DNA from 2 places in the Roseibium sp. AWQ4_290 genome. Region 2 is predicted to be linked to the other one. Evidence: riboswitches for the same ligand, from Rfam matches in the RefSeq annotation. Region 2 holds a riboswitch; the other holds the start of a gene.
What was found. A riboswitch is a leader RNA that binds a small molecule or an ion and turns the genes downstream of it on or off. The one in region 2 is predicted to bind cobalamin.

Region 1 (7,635 bases), on a different contig from region 2:
TGGGAGACGGTCTGGGCCATGCCGCGCATGATCTTGTCAACCAGGGCATCCGCATAGACCGCCCGTTGAACCGCCCGGCGCACGCGCACATCCTGAAAGGGGTTCTTGTCCGCCAGGTCCTTTGAAGAGGTCAGGGTTTCATGGTGATGGGCAAAGCCGAGCATGATTACCCGTGCCTCAATGCCCCGATGCAGGGTGAGACCGTCCTGGTTTTCGATTCGGGCGACATCCTGCACCGGCACCGGATTTATCAGGTCGACCTGGCCGCTCAGTAGACCGGAGACCGCAGTCGCCGGGTTGGCAATCGGCAGGAAGGTGGCCTTGGTCAGATTGTGCTCTGCCATGTCCCACCAGTTTTCAAACGGCTCCAGAACGGTGGTCACTCCCGGTTCCCTTGTGGTGAGCCGGAAGGGGCCGGTGCCGTTTGTGTGCAGTGTTGCGTGAGTCTCCAACTCCTTGGCCGGACGCACGGCGCCATTCGCCACGGCCCAGTCCTTGTCCAGGATCAGAAAATTGGCAATGGAATCGGGAAAGAGCGGCGCGGGCGCATGTGTCAGGAAATCGATTGTATGGGGCCCCACAATCCGGACCTCCCGGACCGGTGCGAACCAGGAACGGGTGTCGGCCTCCTTGGACGCTGCCCGCTCATAGGAGAACAGCACATCGTCTGCCGCAAACGCCGCGCCGTTATGGAAGGTGACCCCCTTGCGCAGGTGAAAGCGCCAGCCATCCTGGCCAAGCGGTTCCCAGCTTTCCGCCAGAGAGCCCTCAATCTGCATATCCCGGTCGCGGCGAACGAGGCCTTCATAGATATTGTTGAGGAAACCCAGAACGGGGGCAGAGTTGACCGCGTGGGGATCCATGGTTTGGGGATCGGTGGGGGAGGACCAGCGTAGTTCTGCGGCCTGCGCGCACATGCCGGCGGAGAGGAGCGTGGCCGAGACAATCCAACCCGACAGCCAGCAAGACTTGCAAAGACCTGATCTGATCATGATGCACCCCAATGCCCTGGGGACCGCCGCGTTTGAAAGGCCGTTTCCAGTCGCGCTCAAACATCAAAGCTTTCAGTGCAAAGGTCGCACGTTCCCTTCAAATTACGCTGGGGGTCCCGATAAAAAAATACCTTGGGATGAAGGGTAAGGGATCTACACGCAAAAGAAAGACCGGGTCTAACAGAAGGCCCGGTATTCTTGTCAAATATGCGTGATAGTCTGATGGGCGAAACGGTTTGCCTGCGGCGAGGGAAGGGCTCAGGCCTGTCCCGCCACCATCAGGGCAAAGGCCTGGTTGAGGGCGACCTCCTTCAGCCGGTCGAACCGGCCGGAGGCACCACCATGGCCTGCTTCCATATTGGTCTTCAGCATCAGAAGATTGGCGTCTGTCTTGGTGGCCCGCAAACGGGCGACCCATTTGGCCGGTTCCCAGTAGGTCACGCGCGGGTCGGTGAGCCCGGCAATGGCCAGGATCGCCGGATAGGCCTTGGCCTCCACATTGTCGTAAGGCGAATAGGAGGCGATATAGGCATAGGCCTCCTTGTCCGTGATCGGATTGCCCCATTCGGGCCATTCCGGCGGGGTCAGCGGCAGAGTGTCGTCCAGCATGGTGGCCAGAACATCGACAAAGGGCACTTCGGCAATCAGGCCGCCGAATTTCTCCGGGGCCATATTGGCGATGGCGCCCATCAGCATGCCGCCGGCCGATCCGCCCTGGGCGATGATGCGCTGATGGGTGGTAAAGTTCCCGGCGACCAGATGGTCAGCCGCTGCGATGAAGTCGGTGAAGGTGTTCTTCTTGTTCTCGCGCCGCCCGCCCTTGTACCAGCGGAAGCCCTTGTCCTTGCCACCCCGGATATGGGCAATGGCGTAGACAAACCCCCGGTCCACGAGCGACAGGCAATTTGTGTTGAAGCTGGCTGGAATGGTGATGCCGTAAGAGCCATAGCCGTAGAGCAGCAGCGGTGCGGAGCCATCCAGCGGTGTGTCCTTGTGGTAGAGGATCGAGACCGGCACGGTCTCCCCATCGGCGGCCGGGGCCATCAGCCGCCGCGTCACATAGTCGGCGGCGATGTGGCCGGACGGGATCTCCTGTTCCTTGCGCAGCACCCGGTCACGGGTTTCAACATCATAATCGAAGGTCTGCGACGGGGTCGTCATTGAGGAATAGGTGAATCGGATCGAGGTCGTGTCGTATTCGTAGCTGCCGCCAAAGCCAAGCGAATAGGCTTCCTCGTCAAATTCGACGGAATGTTCCAGGCCATCGGCCAGGCGGTGGATGACGATGCGCGGCAGGCCGTCTTCGCGCTCCAGCCGTGCCATGAAGGTCTTGAAGACACAATGGGCGAGGATCAGGCAGCCAGGTTTGTGTGCGACATAGTCTTTCCAGAACTCCCGGCTCGGGGTCGCCTTTGGCGCGGTAACGATCTTGAAATCTTCTGCGCTGCCCAGATTGGTGAGGATATAGAGCGTGTCACCGTGGTCATCGACCGAATATTCCACGCCCGTGTCGCGCGGCGCAATCAGCTGGGGCGGGGTTTCGGGCAGATGGGCCGGGATCATCCAGACTTCGGAGGTTTCGTGGTCATGGATATCGATCAGGATCGTTTCGCCGGACTGGGTCTTGCCGACCCCCATGAAGAAGCCGGCATCCTTTTCCTCGTGAACCAGAACATCTTCGGCCGGATCGGTGCCGATCTTGTGGCGGAAGAGCTTTGAGGGCCGGTGATTGCTGTCGAGGCGGACATAGAACACGAATTTGCTGTCGGCGGAAAAGACGCCGCCGCCGCCCGTGTCTTCAATGCTGTAGTCCAGATCCTTGCCGGTGGCGGTGTCGCGCAGCTGCAGGGAATAATATTCCGAGCCCTTGTCGTCATAGGCCCATGCCAGCAGGGTGTGGTCCGGCGACTGGCTGGCCCCGCCAATGCGGAAATAGGCCTTGCCGTCCGCTTCCTTGTCGCCATGCAGCAGGATCGTTTCCTCGCCGCCCTCCCGCCGGGTGCGGAAGAAGATCGGCTGCTGGCCGCCGGTCTCATACTTCATGCCATAGGCATAAGGTCCGTCCGGGGCGGGCACGGAGCTGTCATCTTCCTTGATGCGGCCACGCATCTCTGCAAAGAGCGTCTCCTGAAGCGCGCTGGTGGTGGCCATGGCTTCCTCCTGGTAGGCGTTTTCAGCCTCCAGATAGGCCCGGATGTCAGCGTCCAGCACGGCCGGGTCACGCATGACCTCTTGCCAATTGTCCGCCCGCAGCCAACCAAAGTCGTCCTGCCGGGAAATGCCGTGGGTTTCAAGGGTGACGGGGCGCGCTTCGGCGCGGGGAGGCAAAGTGCTTTTGGTCATGGCCAAGCAGGTAGGATTTTTGAGCGGTCATGGCAAGATGGGATTTCCTGCCGGCCAGAGACAGGAAGGCCCTATTTGTAGACGATCCGGTTGCGCACCTTGTCCAGGTTCAGCTTGTCCAGAGCCGGGCTGCCCGCCTTGATATAGAGTGTTGCTTCGCTGGCGTGCACTTCACTGACCGGCAAACTACCCGGCGGCACCTTTTCAAGAAGAATTTTTGCGGCCATTCGCGCCGCAGCTTCTCCCCGTTCCCGGTATTCCGTCCCGAAGGCCAGCATGATCCCTTCTGTCACATAGGCGGTTGAGGAGCCGATACTGACCAGATCAGGCGGGACGAGCTCTGCGATCGCTTCGGCATGTGCAGCAAAAGATGAAGAGGCTGTCACATAAAGGGCGCCGACGGATCGGAGCTGCGGTTTCAGGGCCGCGATCTGCAGGTCCTTCTCATCTGCATCGGGCGAAAACCGCAGGCGCACCGCCTTGATGCCAAGCGCTTCGGCGGCTTGGGTCAGCCGGTCCGTTTCGGCAATCGCATTGGGTTCGCGGGGATCGAACAGGATGGCAAGGGACGAAAAACTGTAGATCTTGCGCAGCAAATCCAGATTGGTGTCCGGGGACAGAGACATCTTCACACCGGTCAGTCCGGCTGGAGGCTGGTCCAGGGAGAGCACCAGTCCTGCGCCAACCGGATCAGCCACAATATTGAAGACATGAGGCACGCCGCCTGCACCGAAATTTTGAACGGTCAGGCTTGCGGTTGTCCCGAATGTGTAGATCAGGTCCTTTGATTTCAGATGGTCCAGATTGTCGCGCAGAAACCGGGCCAGCTCATCCTCACTTCTGCGGGCATCGAAATATTCAAAGTCAGCGTCAACCCCCAAGGTTTCAAGCTTGCGGACAAAGCCGTCCTCCGCCTCAGTGGTGCCGCGCCAGGTGATGATCAGGATGGACTTTGCATCCGCCCATACCGGAGCGGCGCTGAAAGCGGAGATCAGAAGAAATGCTATTGTCAGCCGTAGAAACACAATACTATCTCTCGGTTGTGAATCTTGTTTCTGCTTATTTTTCGATAAATACTGTAAGGTTAATGATATTGTTTTGATTGATATTATCAACCGGCATTCAAAAATTCTTTGGATGTATAAATTTTTGATTGGAATCTTAGGGTTGCTTTTGTTTTAAGTGTATTATTTCGAGTTACAACCTTTTGTGTTAACTATTGACAGGCGCTTCGGAATTCGACACACACAAAGGGATGGTTCTCGTATCCGGAGACGGATCGGGATTAAAAGGGAACACGGTGCGGCGTAGCCAACAGGCACCAAGTCCGTGACTGCCCCCGCAACTGTGAGCGGAGAGCAAACCTGACAACACCACTGGGGATGCCCGGGAAGGTTCAGGTGCGCAGCGACCCGCAAGTCAGGAGACCTGCCATATCACCCATAACTTCAACCCGGACGGGGTGTTCCGGAGGAGCGGATGACATGGCATCACATATGATCCCGGCCTGGCCGGACATTCGGTTCTTGAAAGCCCCGTTTGGTCGCGGAGGGCGATATGAGCCGGAGACGTTTCCAAACCTGTGACCCCTGCGGAGATCCGCCTGGGCTGGTCTGTGCCTCGAGCAGCCGCACCGGGCGGGCCACCTGTGCGAACGGACAGGAAAAGCTGCTTGCGCCGTCTGAGGATCGTAATGTAATAACATTACAAATTTCATCTCGGCTTGACCTGCCCGCATGCGTCCGTGTGCCGGCACACAAGCTGTTAGCGCAGAGCAGGGGCACATGAAGCAGGGGCAGCCGGGCCTCCGGATCACGCAAGGCCTTCCGGAACAATCGGGAGGGCCGGATGGCCGCCCCGGGCCGGAGCTGATCACGCAGCTTCTGCACGCATTGCCGATTGGGCAGACCGGAGAGGCTGCGTCTGGAAAAATTCCGGAGTTTGATCTGTCCGGCCTGGCCTTTATGGCGGGCTGCGACCGGCCCGGCAAGGTTGCCTTCAGCGTCAGGGACAAAGCAGCCTGTTTTTTCGGGGACATCGATCCGCAGCCGGATATCGGGGATCTTGTTGCCTTTGCTAACCAGTACCGGGAGCCGTTGGATGGCTGGTTCAATTCCGGCACGCGGCCGGGCAAGCCGCGCGGCGCTGGCAGGCAGTTTCTGTGTTTTGCCTGTGAATCTGCCCGAAACGGCGGAGCTGCCATGGGGGGCCAGCTATGACGGGCGCGTCGCTTTCCGTGAAAGAAGCCAGCTGGGCCACCGGGCAGGGCACGACCATTCTTAGATCGGTCAGTTTCGATCTGGCGCCGGGGCAGGTGCTTGGAATTGCCGGGGCCAATGGGGCTGGCAAGTCGACCTTGCTGCGGCTGTTATATCGGTTTCACAGGCCGAGCTCCGGCATGATCCTGCTCGATGGGGCTGATCTGTGGAAACTGTCTGCCCGGCAGACTGCGCGCAAAGTGGCTGCTGTTCTTCAGGAGCAGCCGACTGATTTTGCCTTGAGCGTCCGCGAAATCGTTTCGCTCGGCCGCAGGCCCCATGGCAGCGGCTTTGCCGCTGCCGGAAAACGGGACCGGGAGATCACTGGGGCGTCTCTAGAACGCATGGGGCTTTCGCCTCTTGCCTCCAGATCTTTCGGGACCTTGTCCGGGGGGGAGCGCCAGCGGGTGATGGTGGCAAGGGCCTTGGCCCAGGAGCCGCAGCTGCTTGTACTGGATGAGCCGACAAACCATCTCGACATCCGCCATCAGCTAGAGATCGTTGCCCTGATCGGCAGTCTCAACATCACCATTGTCACAAGCCTGCATGATCTGAATCTTGCCGGGCGGGTCTGCGACCGGGTTCTGTTATTGCACAAGGGCAGTGCTGTTGCCTTTGGTCTGCCCGAACAAGTGCTGACCCCGACCCATATCGAACAAGCCTATTGCGTTCAGGCGCAGCGCCAGAAGCTGGTGCCGGGCAATGAGCCGCATCTGACTTTTCACCTTTGAAACTCTGGAGTTCTTCATGAAACGACTGGCCCTGTGTCTTGCCGCCTCGCTGTTTTCCGCCCAGGCATTTGCCGAAACCACTGTCCGCAGCTGCGACCGGGATGTGACGTTTGACCATCCACCGAAGGCGGCGGTCTCCCATGATGTCAATCTGACTGAAATGATGCTGGTTTTGGGCCTGCGCGACCGCATGGCCGGGTATACGGGCATTTCCGGCTGGAAGACGCTGGATGAGGACATGCGCGCGGGCGTGGCCAAGCTGCCGGAACTGGCGGCCAAATACCCGACCAAGGAAGTGCTGGTCGGCGCAGATGCGGATTTCCTCTTTGCCGGCTGGAATTACGGCATGAAAGTGGGCGGTGAGGTGACGCCGGAAACCCTCGCGCCCTATGGTATCAAGGTCTATGAACTGACGGAATCCTGCATCCATATTGGTGACAAACCGAAGGTCTCCATGGAGGACATGTATAATGACCTGCTCAATCTGGGCCGGATCTTTGACGTGGAAGACAGGGCTCAGAAGCTTGTGGACGGATATAAGGCCGAGTTGGGAAGCTTCAAATCGACTTTAAATAGATCAGATAAAACATTGAAAGTTTTTGTCTATGACAGTGGAGAAGATCGGCCGTTCACAGCGGGCCGCTACGCCATGCCGACTGCACTGATCGAGGCCGCAGGCGGGGTCAACATTCTGGATGACTTTGACAAGAGCTGGGCGAAGGTCGACTGGGAAACCGTGGTGGAAAAGAACCCGGATGTGGTCGTGATCGTGAATTACGGCAATGTGACTGCGGACCAGAAGCGGGCGTTCATGAAAACCAATCCGGCGCTGGCACAGATCAATGCGGTGCGCAACGACCGGTTTGTGACGCTGGAATATGTGGAAGCAACGCCGGGCCCGCGCAACATCAAGGCGGTGAAGAAACTGGCTGCGGCCTTCTGGGGAGACTGAGCCTTGCTGCAACGCCCGGCTCCTCCCTCGCAGGACCCAGTCACAGACTCACTCCCGGTCAAAGCCTCCAGAGGGGGCTTTGCGCTTCTTCTGGCCGCTGGGGCGGGCGTGCTGCTGGTCTCGGTGGTTCTGGCCGTCTCCGTCGGGGCGGTTCCGGTTGCCCCCGGTACGGTCTTCGGTGTGGTGGCCAACAAGATGCTGCCCGGCCTGGTAGAGGTCACCTGGTCGGCAGGCCGGGAGGCGATTGTCTGGAACATCCGCTTGCCGCGTACCCTTCTGGCCGCCTTTGTTGGAGCCGGGCTGGCGATTGTAGGGGCTGCTCTGCAATCGGTGACCCGCAATCCCCTGGCAGATCCCCA
Region 2 (7,635 bases):
CCTCCTGCACAATGCCTATGGCTATGGCCTTTTTACCGGCGGCCTTGGCGCCCACTATGGCGCCGAGCAGCTCGGCTGCACGGTTGTGCCGGTCTCCGGCGGTATGACCGAGCGCCAGGTGACCCTGATCGAGGATTTCAAACCGGACGTGATCATGGTGACCCCGTCCTACATGCTGTCGATCCTTGACGAATACAACCGGCTCGGGCTGGACCCGCGCCGCTCATCCCTGAAAGTCGGCATTTTCGGCGCCGAACCCTGGACCAACGCCATGCGCCGGGAAATCGAGCAAGCTTTCGACATGCATGCGGTCGACATTTACGGCCTGTCGGAAATTCTCGGGCCCGGGGTGGCCCAGGAATGCGTGGAAACCAAGGACGGGCTGCATCTCTGGGAAGACCATTTTTATCCGGAAATCATCGACCCGGCGACCGGCGAAGTCCTGCCGGACGGCGAAAAGGGCGAGCTGGTCTTCACCACCTTGACCAAGGAAGCCCTGCCCATGGTGCGCTACCGGACCGGAGATCTGACCCGGCTTCTGCCGGGAACCGCCCGGCCCATGCGGCGGATTGAAAAAATCACCGGCCGCAGCGACGACATGATCATTCTGCGCGGGGTCAATGTGTTTCCCACCCAGATCGAAGAGCAGATCCTTAAATGCGGCGGCTTGAACGCCCATTTCCGGATCGAGCTGGTGCGCGAGGCGCGTATGGATGCCATGACCGTTCATGCTGAAGCCGCGCCGGACGCTGCAGACAGTGCGGCCAGACATGCAGCCTCCACCGAGCTTGCGCACCACATCAAATCCACCATCGGCATCAGCGCCAAGGTGAAGGTGCATGAGCCCGGCAGCCTGCCCCGTTCCCAGGGCAAGGCCCAGAGGGTGCAGGACAACCGGCCGAAGGAGGACTGACTTTGGCGCAGCGCCTGCCTTTCCGAGACAGCAGGGTGACCGCACGGACAAACAAGACACGTCAAACCCCGGAGACTTGATGGCATGGCGAGACCCCGCGCCGCAGATTTTGAAGAAAAACAACACGGGCTGCTGCTGACGGCCGCCACTGTCTTCGCTTCCCAGGGCATGGAAAAAGCGTCCATGTCCCAGATTGCCCAGGAAGCTGGCGTTTCAAAATCGCTGCTTTATCACTATTACCCCTCCAAGGACGCGCTGATCTTTGCAATCATCCGCACCCATCTGGAGAACGTGGAAACCGCTCTTGCAGACACTCTGGCCGCTCCCCGGCTTGCCGCCTACCCACCCGAAGAGCGCCTCAAGCTGCTGGTGGCTACTGTGCTGGACAGCTATCGCGGGGCAGACGATCAGCACAAGGTCCAGCTCAATGCCGGTCCGGCCTTGAACGCGGCCCAGAAATCCGAGATCGTCGAGATTGAGCGCCGGATCGTGCGGTATTTTTCCACTGTCTTGAAAGAAATCCACCCCGCGCTCGACACCCCTTCCCGCCCGCTGTTAATGCCGGTCACCATGTCCCTCTTCGGCATGATGAACTGGGTCTATATGTGGTTCCGGGACGACGGCCCGATCACACGGGACGACTACGCGGCCCTGGCCACCACCTTGATCCTGGACGGGCTGAAGAAGGCGACCTGACGACAATCCTGTCAAGGCTCCATCCCTTCAACTGTCCCTGCCGGAGCGGAGCGCAGTGCCGGGATCCGGCTTGCCGCAAGCCTTGCTGTGTATAGGCGCGCAGATGTGTGCTGAATTCCTGCTTTTGCGGGAATGACAAACCGATGTCGGAGAGCAGGTGGCACGGATTGCGGCCAAGGCCGCCGCCTGCCCAAAAGGTCATTCCCGGCCTGATCGGGGATCTACGCGCCTGTCCACCAGACACTGTCATGTGTCGTGCGGGAAGCATCCCGGAATCGGGCTTTCCTGTTCCTCAAGGCCCGCCAAGACGAAAACCGTTTGCAGCCTGCCATCCGCGCACGCCGAATGAAACCGCCCCGGCGCTGGACAAAGAGTGGGGCTCCGGTCGAGCCGGGGACGACCTGCGGAGGACACATCAATATTAGCAGAAAGCCAAATCTCCGCCGCCAGGCACCGTACAAAAGAGGCTGCGCGGCGTCAGGAACCCAGACCTCTGTTTGACCGCATCTGGCATGCTACAGACCAGATGCTCGCCTTTGCGCGCGCAGACAGACTTCCGTTTTCCCTGAGTGTGTCTGAAACAAAGCGATAGCGGACGCATGGGCCTCGGAATATCTTCCGTTTGAGCCAACCGTTTGCTATGTCCTCATCATGACCAGTTTGATCACCCTGTCGGGTCTGCCCGGCGTCGGCAAGACCACCGTGGCCCGGGCTCTGGCCCGACGTATCAAGGCCGTACACCTGCGTGTTGATTCCCTTGAAACAGCGATTGAAACCAGCTGTCTCGACATTCAAGAGGCCGGGGACGCGGGCTATCTCGCCCTTGCTGCCGTGGCCAAGGACAATCTGTCCTGCGGTCTCGACGTGATTGCGGATACAGTGAATTCCCTCGCCGTCACCCGGAACCTGTTTGCCGATTGCAGTGCTTCTTGCGGGGCCGATCTTGTCCTGGTGGAACTGGTCTGCTCCGACCGGGCCGAACACCGCAGGCGGGTGGAAAGCCGCAAAAGCGATCTTCCCGGACACACAGTGCCCACATGGCAGGACGTGGCTGGGCGCTTCTTCGCCCCTTGGGAGGAGGAACACCGTGTGCGGCTTGATACATCCGTGCAATCACCGGAGGATTGCGTGGATATCATCCAGAAAGCCTTGCGCAACGTTTGAACCGGGTCTTTGTCTTTCCCGCCTCTGTCCTTTTTGAAACACCGCGCTTTCATCTCTCAAACGATAGCGACTTGGTCTGAGAGGGGGCTCCTCTTTCGGAACGGGCCGCTGTCCCACCCCAAGAGGAAGACCTTTTGGGCCACCGGCATATGACACCAGCCCCGCCACGGCCCCCGTTGCCGTCGCTGCCTCATCTCCCCCCTTGACTCCTGCCCATGAAAGTCAGATATTTCTGTTATGACAGAAATATCTGATAAAACCGCAAAAGCGCAATTCATCCTCTATTGGGGGGATATGGGCAGCCAGTGGGGGGTCAACCGCTCCGTGGCCCAGATCCATGCCCTGCTTTATCTCAGCACCGATCCGCTGAATGCGGAACAGATTTCCGAGGAGTTGGGCATTGCACGCTCGAATGTCTCCAACTCGTTGAAGGAGCTCGCCGGCTGGCGGCTGATCAAGAGGGTTCCGGTCGCAGGTGACCGGCGCGAGCATTTTGTTGCCGAAACCGATGTCTGGGAAATGGCCCTGCTGATTGCCAGAGGCCGCAAGGAACGGGAGATCGATCCGGCGATCCGGGCCATCGACATGTGCGCCAGCCAGGCCAGGACCGAGCCCGGCCTGAATCCGGAAGTTCTGGGGCGTATACAGGCGATGCAAGAGTTTCTGGCAACGGCTGACAGCTGGTCGGCGCAGATGCTGGGCGTGCCGAAATCAAACCTCGCCGCCCTCATGAAACTGGGCACCAAGGTCCTGTCCCTAGCGAAGATCAGTGGCCGCAAGGCCGGATAAGAGACAGGAGCCAGCAGATGCCAGTTCCCCTGTCCCCGTCGCTCTCCGGGTCCTCATGGCGCCAGCCCTTCGGGCCAAAGGCCCTCCGGGAAACAAGGCCAAGTCCTGAACCTGTCGCCAGAACCAGAACCAGAACCAGAACTGGCTGAGGACAAGTCGAAAAATTTTTGTCTATTAATTTCTCTTTATACAGAAACAACAAACCTAACAGGAAAGGGTGTATCATGCAGATCCCAACGAGCCCTCCACCACCCGCAGCCCGTCTTTGCGCCCCCCGGCGCCCGCCTCCTGGCGGGACCGGACAGCAGGCCGATCTGCGCTTTCGCAAATTGCTGGGCGAAACTGCCTGGGCCAGCCTGTCCCCCGCCATCCGCCGCCGCTTTGGCAAACGGCTGCGCGGCGGGGCCAGCACAGTCTATCAGGGCCAGGTGGTTGCCATGCGCAGGAGCCGGGCCGGAGCCTGCCTCTCCCAGCTGGCACGGCTGGTGGGCGCCCCGCTGCCCCATGACCTGAGCTGCCTTAACCAGCCCGCCGTCGTCTCCGTCACGGAGGACTGTGCCGGAGACGGCCAGTTCTGGCTGCGCCAATATGGCCGGGCGCGCGGGTTTCCGCAGGTCATTCACAGCTCCAAGCGCTTCGCCGGTCCAACCGGCCTGGAAGAATATATCGGCTGCGGCATCGGCATGGCCTTGCGCGTCAGCGCCCGCCCCAACGCCTTGGTCTTCACGAGCGACCACTATTTCCTGCAAGCTGGAACCGTGCGGCTGCGGCTGCCCGCCTGGCTGAGCCCGGGCGCGCTTGCCATCACCCACCGGGACCTTGGCGGCGGCCGTTTCCTGTTTTCCCTCGCCTTGACCCACAGCCTTTTGGGCGACCTGGTTCACCAGGACGCGATCTTCGCAGACATGGAGGACTGATCATGGACGCCCTCCCTTCTGTGAAGCCAGATTGCGGTGCAAATTGCCCAGAGGCTCTCTGGCACAACATCTTGACGGTCCCGGCCCCGTATCCGGCAGACGCCCCAACGACTGACCATCAGTCACAGCAGCACCAACAATTGTCCACCGGTTTTGCAACGGGGTCCGTCCTCCGGTTTCCGCTGCTGATCCGGCCCAAAACAGCGTCCCGGTCCATTCTGCCTCTGATTTGAGCAAAATCCCGAACCACCTACAGATTGACACCAGAACTCACTTACCTACTGTATTTAGTGTTCAGGGCCCGGCGATTCTTTTGCATTGCCGGCTAAGAGGGAAACCGGTGCGCAGGCAGATGCAAACCCGGTGCTGCCCCCGCAACTGTGAACAGGAAGCTGGGATCCAGACGCCACTGGAGATCTCCGGGAAGGCGGATCAAACCGGCATTGACCTGTGAGCCAGGAGACCTGCCTTGAATGTAAAAACGCTAACGGACGGCGGGTCCGCGGGGCGGGATGACCATGTGCCTCGGCACAGGCCCTTCTTGCGCGCTGCCGTTCCCATGAAAAGACCGACTCGGGGTGCAAGAAACAATGACCATCACCGTTTACAGCAAGCCGTCCTGTGTGCAATGCAACGCCACCTACCGTGCGCTCGACAAAAAGGGCGTCGACTACACCATTATCGACCTGAGCGAAGACAGCGAAGCGTTCGAGCACGTTCAGTCCCTCGGTTATCAGCAGGTGCCGGTTGTTGAAGCCATGGGCGACCACTGGGCCGGGTTCCGCCCGGACAAGATTGCAGCGCTCAGCTAAACCTCCGGCGGCTTTGATCCAATGGGAACGCTTGTCTATTTCTCAAGCGCCTCCGGCAACACCCACCGCTTTATCGAACGGCTCGGTGCGCCCGCCCTGCGCATTCCCCGCAATGCGTCCGCAGCGCTTCCAGACGTCGCCGGGCCCTTCGTCCTCGTCCTTCCGACTTATGCGGATGGGGAAGGACGCGGGGCCGTTCCAAAGCAGGTGATCCGGTTCCTGAATGATGCGCCCACGCGCGCGCTCCTCAAGGGGGTGATTGCTTCCGGCAATCGCAACTTTGGGTCTTTTTTCGCCTATGCAGGGCAAGTCGTGTCGAAAAAATGCGGCGTACCGGTGCTCTACCGCTTCGAGCTGGCCGGAACCGACACGGACCTTGCCCGCGTTGACCACGGGATGACGAAATTTTGGCAACAGATGTCCTAGACCGGCCTGCCCAGCAGGCTGCTGCCGTTGACTACCACGCCCTCAATGCCATGCTGAACCTTTATGACAGCGGCGGGCAGATCCAGTTTGATGCGGACCGGCAAGCGGCCCGGCAGTATTTCCTGCAGCATGTGAACCAGAACACCGTGTTCTTCCATTCGCTGGAAGAAAAGCTCGGCTATCTGGTACGAGAAGGCTATTATGAGCAGGAAGTTCTGGACCGGTACGACGCGGCCTTCGTCAAGTCCGTGTTCGAGGCGGCCTATGCCCGCAAATTCCGGTTTCCAACCTTTTTGGGCGCCTTCAAGTATTACACCAGCTACACGCTGAAGACCTTTGACGGCAAGCGCTACCTGGAGCGGTTCGAGGACCGGGTGGTGATGGTGGCCCTGACCCTGGCCGACGGCGATGAAAACCTGGCCATGCGGCTGATGGACGAGATCCTGTCCGGCCGCTTCCAGCCGGCGACCCCGACCTTCCTGAATGCGGGCAAGCAGCAGCGCGGCGAGCTCATCTCCTGCTTCCTGCTGCGCCTTGAAGACAACATGGAATCCATCGGCCGCGGCATCAATTCCGCGCTGCAGCTGTCCAAGCGCGGCGGCGGGGTCGCCCTGCTTCTGACCAATATCCGCGAAGCCGGCGCCCCGATCAAAGGCATTGAAAACCAGTCCTCCGGCGTCATTCCGGTGATGAAGCTTCTGGAAGACAGCTTTTCCTATGCCAACCAGCTTGGCGCGCGCCAGGGCGCGGGGGCGGTCTATCTGAACGCCCACCATCCGGACATCCTGCGCTTTCTCGACACCAAGCGGGAAAACGCGGACGAGAAGATCCGCATCAAGACCCTCTCCCTCGGGGTCGTGATCCCGGACATCACCTTCGAACTCGCCAAGCAGGACGAGGACATGTACCTGTTCTCGCCCCACGATGTGGAGCGGGTCTATGGCATGCCGTTCTCGCAGATTTCGGTGAGCGAGAAATACCGCGAGATGGTGGACGATCCGCGCATCCGCAAGACCAAGATCCGCGCCCGCAGCTTCTTTCAGACGATTGCGGAAATCCAGTTTGAGAGCGGCTATCCCTATATCCTGTTCGAGGACACCGCCAACCGGGCCAACCCGGTGGACGGGCGCATCAACATGTCGAACCTGTGTTCGGAAATCCTGCAGGTCAACGAGGCGTCCGAGTTCCGGGACGATCTCAGCTATTCCCACCTGGGCACGGATATCTCCTGCAATCTCGGCTCCCTGAACATTGCCAAGGCGATGGATGGCGGCGATCTGGGCGCCACCGTGGAAACGGCCGTGCGCGCGCTGACCGCCGTCTCGGTCATGAGCGCCATTGACAGTGTGCCATCCGTGCGCCGGGGCAATGACGAAAGCCACGCCATCGGCCTCGGCCAGATGAACCTGCACGGCTTTCTGGCCCGCGAAAAGATCCACTACGGCTCTGAAGAAGGGGTCGACTTCACCAATTTCTATTTCTACGCGGTCGCCTATCACTGTATCCGCGCCTCGAACGCGCTGGCACGCGAGCGCGGCACAAGCTTCACGGGTTTTGAAAAGAGCCGCTATGCGGACGGCACCTTCTTCGACAAATACATCGACACGGCCTGGGTGCCGGAGACGGACCGGGTCAAGGAGCTGTTCGCGGCCTTCAACATCACCCTGCCGACGCAGGACGACTGGCGCGCCCTGAAAGAAGCCGTCATGACCCACGGCCTTTACAACCGCAACCTTCAGGCCGTTCCACCCACCGGGTCGATCAGCTATATCAACAACGCGACCTCGTCGATCCATCCGATCGTGTCGAAAATCGAGATCCGCAAGGAAGGCAAGATCGGCCGGGTCTACTATCCCGCGCCCTTCATGACCAATGACAATCTCGACTACTATCAGGATGCCTACGAGATCGGCCCGGA

Region 1: linked by a shared signal. The riboswitch ahead of ACXAH0_RS09140 (DUF1636 family protein) and the one ahead of nrdH (glutaredoxin-like protein NrdH) in region 2 are both predicted to bind cobalamin.

Annotation. Positions count from the first base shown of each region.
Region 1 covers NZ_JBSWYG010000007.1:137,208-144,842, forward strand. The annotation lists gene ACXAH0_RS09125 (ABC transporter substrate-binding protein) at 1-992, opposite strand, end outside; gene ACXAH0_RS09130 (S9 family peptidase) at 1,251-3,335, opposite strand; gene ACXAH0_RS09135 (ABC transporter substrate binding protein) at 3,407-4,360, opposite strand; cobalamin riboswitch at 4,575-4,785, shown strand; gene ACXAH0_RS09140 (DUF1636 family protein) at 5,120-5,554, shown strand; gene ACXAH0_RS09145 (ABC transporter ATP-binding protein) at 5,551-6,324, shown strand; gene ACXAH0_RS09150 (ABC transporter substrate-binding protein) at 6,341-7,276, shown strand; gene ACXAH0_RS09155 (FecCD family ABC transporter permease) at 7,367-7,635, shown strand, end outside.
Region 2 covers NZ_JBSWYG010000016.1:83,949-91,583, reverse strand. The annotation lists gene paaK (phenylacetate--CoA ligase PaaK) at 1-913, shown strand, start outside; gene ACXAH0_RS16880 (TetR/AcrR family transcriptional regulator) at 998-1,609, shown strand; gene ACXAH0_RS16875 (P-loop nucleotide/nucleoside kinase family protein) at 2,261-2,773, shown strand; gene ACXAH0_RS16870 (GbsR/MarR family transcriptional regulator) at 3,011-3,562, shown strand; gene ACXAH0_RS16865 (DUF4166 domain-containing protein) at 3,787-4,479, shown strand; cobalamin riboswitch at 4,760-4,965, shown strand; gene nrdH (glutaredoxin-like protein NrdH) at 5,070-5,291, shown strand; gene nrdI (class Ib ribonucleoside-diphosphate reductase assembly flavoprotein NrdI) at 5,313-5,717, shown strand; gene nrdE (class 1b ribonucleoside-diphosphate reductase subunit alpha) at 5,699-7,635, shown strand, end outside.